2 regions of the Acinetobacter sp. 24-47-64 genome follow, and region 2 is predicted to be linked to the other one. Evidence: predicted binding sites of a transcription regulator. Region 2 holds the regulator's gene; the other holds the start of a gene.
What was found. Region 2 encodes PhoB, which activates phosphate uptake and scavenging genes when phosphate is short. Its sites were predicted from a motif close to TGTCATNAANCTGTCATAA; they were not measured.
Positions count from the first base shown of each region.

Region 1: a site for PhoB is predicted at 1,933-1,951, ahead of AC1M85_RS04055 (inorganic phosphate transporter). Genes of this name have one in related genera too.

Region 1 covers NZ_CM173215.1:839,140-843,519, forward strand. Annotated here, with positions in the region: gene metH (methionine synthase) at 1-1,766, opposite strand, end outside; gene AC1M85_RS04055 (inorganic phosphate transporter) at 2,225-3,847, shown strand; gene AC1M85_RS04060 (hypothetical protein) at 3,922-4,380, opposite strand, start outside.
Region 2 covers NZ_CM173215.1:102,736-107,115, reverse strand. Annotated here, with positions in the region: gene AC1M85_RS00515 (MATE family efflux transporter) at 1-146, shown strand, start outside; gene AC1M85_RS00510 (SDR family NAD(P)-dependent oxidoreductase) at 198-1,043, opposite strand; gene AC1M85_RS00505 (TetR/AcrR family transcriptional regulator) at 1,242-1,928, shown strand; gene phoB (phosphate regulon transcriptional regulator PhoB) at 2,157-2,867, shown strand; gene phoR (phosphate regulon sensor histidine kinase PhoR) at 2,878-4,239, shown strand; gene asd (archaetidylserine decarboxylase) at 4,281-4,380, opposite strand, start outside.

The DNA of each region.
Region 1 (4,380 bases), 740 kb from region 2:
AAGCCTTGTTGAATGCCGTGATATAAGAACACCGCATGAATCGCTTCACGAACAGGCTCATTCCCACGGAATGAGAACGATACGTTTGAGATCCCGCCTGACACCATGGCATTTGGCAGGTTTTGCTTAATCCAACCTGTTGCTTCAATGAAGTCCACGCCATAGTTGTTGTGTTCTTCAATACCTGTTGCGACCGCAAACACGTTTGGGTCAAAGATAATATCTTCAGAAGGGAAGCCCACTTCATTCACAAGCACATCATAAGAACGTTTACAGATTTCTTTTTTACGTTCAGCAGTATCCGCCTGACCATTTTCATCAAACGCCATGACAATGACTGCCGCACCGTACTGACGGCAGAGGCGAGCACGTTCTACAAACTCGTCATAACCTTCTTTTAAGGAAATCGAGTTAACAACTGCTTTACCTTGGACGCATTTCAAACCTGCTTCAATGATCTCCCATTTAGAAGAGTCAAGCATGATTGGCACACGTGAAATATCAGGCTCAGACGCGATCAGATTCAGGAAATGCACCATCGCTTCTTGCGAATCCAGCATCCCTTCATCCATGTTGATGTCGATGATTTGCGCACCGGCTTCAACTTGTTGACGTGCCACATCTAAAGCTTCGGTGAAGTTACCTTCTTTAATTAAACGAAGGAATTTTTTAGAACCTGTCACGTTGGTACGTTCACCGACGTTGACGAATAATGAATCTTTAGTGATGTTAAATGGCTCTAAACCACTTAAACGACATGCAGGTTCAATTTCAGGGATTTGACGCGGCGCAATACCTTCAACTGCTTGCGCAATCGCACGAATATGATCAGGCGTCGTACCACAACAACCACCGGTGATGTTGATCAAACCACTTTCAGCGAATTCTTTAATAAATGCTGCAGTTTCTTCAGGGGTTTCATCATAACCACCAAACGCATTTGGTAAGCCTGCGTTTGGATGCGCTGAAACAAAAGTATCCGCAACGTCAGACACGGTTTTGACGTGTGGACGCATCGCATCTGCACCCAGTGCACAGTTAAAGCCAATCGATAAAGGCTCAGCATGGCGCATTGAGTTCCAGAATGCTTCTGCGGTTTGACCTGTGAGTGTACGCCCAGATGCATCGGTAATGGTGCCCGAAATCATAATTGGCAGTTCGTAACCAATTTCTTTAAACACTTCTTTCACTGCAAAGATCGCAGCTTTCGCATTTAAAGTATCGAATACCGTTTCAATCAAGATGATATCTGCACCACCTTCAATCAACGCTTTAGTCGCTTCAATATAGTTAACTTTTAACTCATCAAAGGTGATGTTACGGAATGCCGGATCATTTACATTTGGTGAAATTGAAGTGGTACGTGACGTTGGTCCTAATACGCCCGCAACAAAACGTGGCTTTTCAGGTGTTGAGTATTTTTTGCATGCTTCTTTGGCAATTCGAGCTGCTTCACGGTTAATCTCAGGAACCAAGTCTTCCATATGGTAGTCAGACATTGAAACACGCGTTCCATTGAACGAGTTGGTTTCAATAATATCTGCACCAGCTTCAAGATAAGCTTCATGAATGCCTTGAATAATCTGTGGCTGAGTTAGAACCAATAAGTCGTTATTACCCTTAAGGTCGTAGGCCCAATCCTCAAAACGTTCACCACGGTAATCAGCTTCTTCCAATTTGTGGCGTTGGATCATGGTACCCATTGCACCATCAATAATCAGGATACGTTTGGCAAGAAGCGCTTTTAAGGTGGCGAGGGTAGACATCAAATGACTCTCACAAAAATCTGCACAAATAATGGTGCAATATTTTAGCAGAGTTACGTCCACTTTTCTGATAAATAAAAATTTATGAACCTATTCCCAAAAAATTAAGGATGAATTTCATCCATCGACTACGATGATCAACCTATCAAAACTGAAACTGTCTATATTTCATCATGTTGTCATAATCTAATGTAATAATAACTGCCGTTGTAACAAATGTGACAGTGATGTCATCTTTATTTCATCTATTTAATTACCGATTGAAATAAAGATTAAAGACGAGGCTTTTGTATTAACTATATGATTATTATTGATAAATTTTGAATATTGGTTGTTTTTAAAGTTTAATTTTCTTAAATAAGTGTCGTTTGGATGACTTATATGACAGCTCTTTGTCATATAATTGTAATAATTAAATTGAACAATAGAGGGGATATTTATCCTCTTTCTCTGCTTGCATGAATTCTAATCAAACTCCAGTTTCAGATTCAGCACAATCGTCAACGCCTATGCAGTCGACGAATGTTCACGTGCCAACGCCGAAATTCTTTATGCCAGTGTTCCTTACACTGATTGTTTCAACCTTGATTTACATTGGTTTTCAGTTGGCTGCTGATTTATCTCATGTGCCTGCTTTAAATCTTTATGCTGTGATCATGTTGGCCACGGCATTGTTTATCGCATTGGGTTTCGAGTTCGTTAACGGTTTCCATGACACGGCCAATGCTGTGGCAACGGTCATTTATACCAACGCTTTATCTGCACCTGTCGCTGTAATGTGGGCAGGCTTCTGTAACTTCCTTGGCGTAATGGTCGCAAGTGGTGCAGTTGCCTACGGTATTATCGCGCTATTGCCTGTTGAATTGATTATGAACGTCGGTTCAGGTGCTGGTTTTGCCATGGTCTTTGCCATGTTGATTGCCGCAATCGTATGGAACTTAGGAACTTGGTTCCTCGGTATCCCTGCTTCTAGCTCTCATACACTGATCGGTTCGATTTTAGGTGTGGGCATCATGAACTACATCTTAAACGCAGGTAATGGTGCGTCAGGTGTAGACATGGAACAGGTGATGAAAGTGGGTAAAGCACTTTTATTCTCACCATTAATCGGTTTTGCATTTGCGGCTGTATTGTTCTTATTGGTTAAAAAAATCTTTAAGAAACAAGTGGAATTATTCCAACCACCAGAAGGGAATAAACCGCCGCCGCCACTTATTCGTGCCATTTTGATTTTCACGTGTACCGGTGTAAGTTTTGCACACGGCTCAAATGATGGTCAAAAAGGTATGGGTCTGATTATGTTGATTCTGATCGGGATCGTGCCATTGGCATACTCTTTAAACAAGAGTCTAGATCAACAACATATCCAAACGTTTGGTCAGTTATCTGCTCAAACTGCTGATTTGATTTATCCAAATCACCAAGATATTCCAGATGAAAAAGCGCGTGAAATTATCACGTCATATATCCAAACCAAAGAAATCACGCCTGAAGTTGTGCCAGCTTTGGCAAGTTTAACGGATCATTTAGGTGAAAAAGTAGGAAGCTACACATCCATTAAAGATGTTCCTGAAGATCAAGTGGCTGAATTCCGTAATGATATGTACCTCAGCACGACTGCATTCAAGCGTTTAGATAAAGCAGAAGCTTTACCTGCCATGACTGAAGCGCAAGAAAAAACAGTGGACAATTACCGTGATAACTTAGATTCATTCCTTCAATACATTCCAACATGGGTGAAAGTTGCGACTGCATTGGCATTAGGTCTAGGGACGATGGTAGGCTGGAAACGTATTGTTGTTACCGTTGGTGAGCGTATTGGTAAACAACACATGACTTATGGTCAGGGGATGTCTGCAGAGTTAGTTGCAATGTCAACGATTGCTGCTGCTGATGGCTTTGGTATGCCAGTGTCAACAACACACGTTTTAAACTCTGCTGTAGCAGGTACGATGGTTGCGAATAAGTCGGGCTTAAACTTCCAAATGGTTCGCACAATCTTATCAGCGTGGATTTTCACACTGCCAGCAACAATCTGTTTATCAGGTGGTTTATTTTGGTTGTTCCTTCAGTTCACCTGATGGAATTCAATACTTAAAGACTAAAAAAGCGCTGAACAATCAGCGCTTTTTTTATGATCAATTGTTTATGACGCTTATTTTTGGAATTTAGACCAAAGTTTTTTCAAGGGGAGTTTTTCCTCAGCAAAACCATATAATGCGGCAAATGGTAGGGCGGTGCGTGCGAGATATGCTACACGCCATAATCCACCATGATTAGCACCATGCATGATTAAGTCTAATGGATGATTGAGGGCGATGTCAGGATTGGCAACCGACTGTGGGTTTCTCAAATCATGAATCCACAACGCAGCCATAATCGCATTGGTCGTCGCGGGTTCAAATGCTTCAACATCAAACAAATTGGCACCATTGAAAGCAGCTTTTAATAATGGGTTTTTGGTTACCGAATGTGTAGTGGTCGATGGAGCAATATTAATGCTGACACGTTGACCTTGTGACCGTGCTAACGTAGCGCGCCATTGTTGAATCCTTTTCGCCAACGCATAATTTGGACCTTGTTCAACCACAAGACAGTCGCAGATCCCATACTG
Region 2 (4,380 bases):
TCCCAGCAGCTTATCTATTTAGCGCATGGTGGGGGCTGGCGGGAATCTGGTACGCTTATGCTTTGGCTTTCGTGTGCTTATGTGTGATGCAAGGTTTGTATTATCAATTTGTTTGGAAAAAGAAAACTGTTCAAGTACTGATTTAAATTAGAAATCAAGAAAATAAAAAACCCGCATGACGCGGGTTTTTTTAACGATTATTTAGAATCGAAACGTTTACTCATTTTAGTCGCAAATGCAGTCACTTTTTGATAGCCCGTTGGCATCACACGTTGCATTAAATCAATCACTTTCGCATCGTTACCAATCAGTAAACGACGGCGATCTTTTTGCACTGCTTCTAGAATTTGACGCGCTGCTTCTTCAGGTGGACAACGTAATAATTTATCAAATGTCTGTGCAGATTTCTGTGGATTCATGCCCAAAGACTTTAAACTGTCATTCATTTTTGCAGCTTTCGCAATATTGGTACGAATGCCACCTGGATGTACGCAAAGCGCGCTCACACCCACATTTTCAATATCTAGCTCTTGACGAAGAGATTCAGTGAAACCACGTACAGCAAATTTAGTTGCATTATAAGCAGACTGAGTTGGTTGCGCAGTTAAACCGAATAAACTTGAAATGTTGATAATGTGTCCATCACCTGTTTTCTTAATATATGGTAAGAATTCTTTGGTGCCGTATACGACACCCCAGAAGTTAATATTAACAATCCATTCCAACTCTTCGTATGTTGCACCTTCAACGGTCGAACCCAATGCCACCCCAGCATTGTTGAAAATCATGTTCACTGAACCATGATTCTGTACAGTTTCAGCCGCCCATGCTTTAACTTCGTCACGATTCGCAACATCTACTTTTTTGGTTGTGACTCGTACATTTGCATTCTTCGTCAGTTCAACTGTTTCTGCTAAGCCTTTTTCATTTACGTCACTTAAAGACAAATGACAACCTTGCTTAGCCAGTAACACCGCAAGTTGTTGACCAATACCAGAACCTGCACCTGTGATTGCAGCCACTTTGTTTTTAAAATTTTTCATTGTGAATCCTTTTTTTGATTTTTATGCACCACAGCGTTGATCTGGGTCATTCATGTTCACTATAATTTTGACAATTATTATTGTCAATGTAACTATCGACCATTTTTATTGTTACTATAGGCCAATTTAGTATCTTTAGCTGATCAGTACTCTATACTGACCGCAGCATAACACTTTTATAAAAAGACTCGAATTGCTATGAACCCAGAGAACCTCACTCCATCAGAACACGAGCAAGCGATTGAAAAGCCTCCCGCAAAAGAGCGTCAATTTAAAGGGATGTCCTTAACTGAACGCAAACAAGCACGCCGTGAGAAACTTATTGAAGCGGGTATTGAAGCATATGGAACTCATGGTTTTTTCTCAGTAACCGTTAAAGATATTTGCACACAAGCGAAATTAACTGAACGTTACTTTTATGAATCTTTTAAGAAAAGTGAAAACTTATTCCAAACGATCTTTTTAGAACTGATTGAGAAGCTTCAACAAACATTAATGCAAGCTATTATGAAAGCCTCTCCTGAGCCTCTAAACATGATTAATGCAGGTCTAAATGCGTTCTTTAGTTTTTTAGAAGATGATCCGCGTACCGCTCGGATTATTTATATTGATGCAATGCTCGTCCAAGAACTTCATAATCATGCAACCATTCAAGAAACAATGGGCCGTTTCGACCGAATGATTCATGCCTTTGTCACATTAATGATGCCACATACCCATCTCACTGAAAAAGAGATCTCCTTGATTGCAACTGGTCTAAATGGCTATGTCACTCAAGTTGCTGTTCGCTGGGTAGTAGGTGGTTTTAAACTTCCACGTGCTGAGGTCGTTCAGGCATGTAAAACCGTTTTTCTCGCCCTATTGAATGATCTAATGAAAAAGTAGCATCAAATTAAGATGAAGAAATTGTGACAAATCGTAAGTAAATTTAAGATATTGATTTAATTTAAGATTAATAAATATCAATGAGACAAAATATCAGCCTAATTGTCACAAAACATTGCTATATTTAACTTCGATTTCCATCTTGCAATGATACTGTCATAATTAATCTTTGTAATAAGCCTGTCATAAATATAAAACGGTTCACCGTTCATCATAGGATATTGCGTTGTGAAAGATGACTACATTTTAATTGTCGACGACGAGCTCCCAATTCGGGAAATGATCCATACTTCTTTAGATATGGCAGGCTTTCAATGCTTGGAAGCAGAAGATGCGAAACAAGCACATCAAATGATTGTTGATCAACGTCCAGCGCTTATCCTACTCGACTGGATGTTACCGGGTGGCGTGAGTGGCGTAGATTTGTGTCGTCGCCTTAAGCGTGATGAAACACTTTCAGAAATTCCAGTCATTATGTTGACTGCACGTGGCGAAGAAGACCATAAAGTTCAAGGTCTTGATGCTGGTGCAGATGACTATATGACGAAACCATTTTCAACACGTGAGTTGGTATCCCGTATTAAAGCGGTGTTAAGACGTGCAAATGCGTTAAATGGCGAAAAAACCATTGATGCAAATGGCTTAATTCTTGACCCAGTAAGCCAACGTGTCAGCTATAATCAAAATATTCTTGATATGGGGCCAACAGAATATCGTCTATTGGCATTCTTTATGACTCATCCAGAACGTGCCTATACCCGTGCTCAATTACTTGATCAGGTATGGGGTGGAAATGTGTATATTGAAGACAGAACCATCGATGTCCATATCCGTCGCTTACGTAAGGTGCTCGAACCTTATGGTGCAGACCGTTATGTTCAAACTGTGCGTGGTACTGGCTATCGTTTTTCAACACGAGCTGATGTTGCTTTAGGTTAATTTAGATTTTATGTACGAACCCTACCCCGTCCCAGAATTGGCACGTGAACATCAAAAGTTTCTATATAGCAGTTTATGGACTTTTGCCAAGCAAGACTTACGTTTACTGGTATTTCTACTGATTATTGCGGGCTGTATCGGGTTAGGGATTGGCTATCTTTGGATATGCTTAGGCATTGCCTGTCTCATATTTTTTGGTATCCAATTACGCTCATTATATTTAGTCAATGATTGGATTTCGAATCGTCCTTACGATGTACCACCAAATTTAAATGGAATCTGGGGGGCATTACTGTTCAATGTATATCGGGCTCAACGCCAAGAACGTATTGTTCAGTCTGAAATGGTTGGACTGATCGATCGAACTCAATCTTCTCTCGTGGCTTTATCAGAAGCGATTATTCTTACGGATGATTCCCATCAAATCGAATGGTGGAATCCTGCTGCGGAAAAGTTATTTGGCATTCAAGCTGTTGATCGTGGCCGTAACCTGCTCACGATTATTCGCCAACCTGATTTTATTGAGTATTTTCATAATACCCATCAAGCACCAGATGGTGTAAAAATTAAATTGGTGAACCATGATAATAAGTATGCGCAAATTAAACTGACTCGCTTTGGCAATGAAAGTCGCCTCTTAGTTGCGCACGACATTACCCGTATGAAAAATCTCGAGCAAATGCGTTCAGATTTTGTTGACAATATTTCACATGAATTAAGAACACCACTCACAGTGTTAAGTGGGTATATCGAAACATTCACAGATCAAGAAGATATCAATCCGCGCTGGAAACGTGCCTTTGAACAAATGCAATCGCAAACTAAACGCATGAATGCATTGGTCAATGATCTTTTGCTTTTGTCTCGTTTAGAAAATGAAAAACAAATTGCGAAAAATCAAATTATCGAAATGCCAAGTTTAATGAACCATCTGTTCGATGATGCGCAAGCTTACAATATTGATTATGGTCATACACTTAACCTTGATATAGACAGCCACTGTGACTTAATTGGTTCAGATATGGAATTGGCGAGTGCGTTTAGTAACTTAATTACCAATGCCATAAAGTACACCCCGAAAGGTGGCACCATCACCATCGGCTGGCATGATGATGGAGAACGTGGCTATTTTTCTGTTCAGGATACTGGTATTGGAATTGATCCAAAACACTTACCGCGTTTAACTGAACGTTTTTATCGTGTGGATAGTGCACGCAGTCGTCAAACAGGTGGTACTGGTTTAGGCCTTGCCATCGTTAAGCACGTACTTATGCAACATGGCGCACATATTGAAATCGAGTCGAAAGAAAACGAAGGCTCTACATTTATTGCCGTGTTTCCCAAAGAACGCTTGTATAAAATGCACGAATAAAAAAAGCGCCTAAGGCGCTTTTTTTTATTGAGAAGATATACTCAAATAAGATGACCTAACGCTTCACCCATTACTACAGTTGAGTTCGCCTTAAATGCTTGGTCCCATTGCATTTTATCTTTCTCAAACAAAACTACAGCC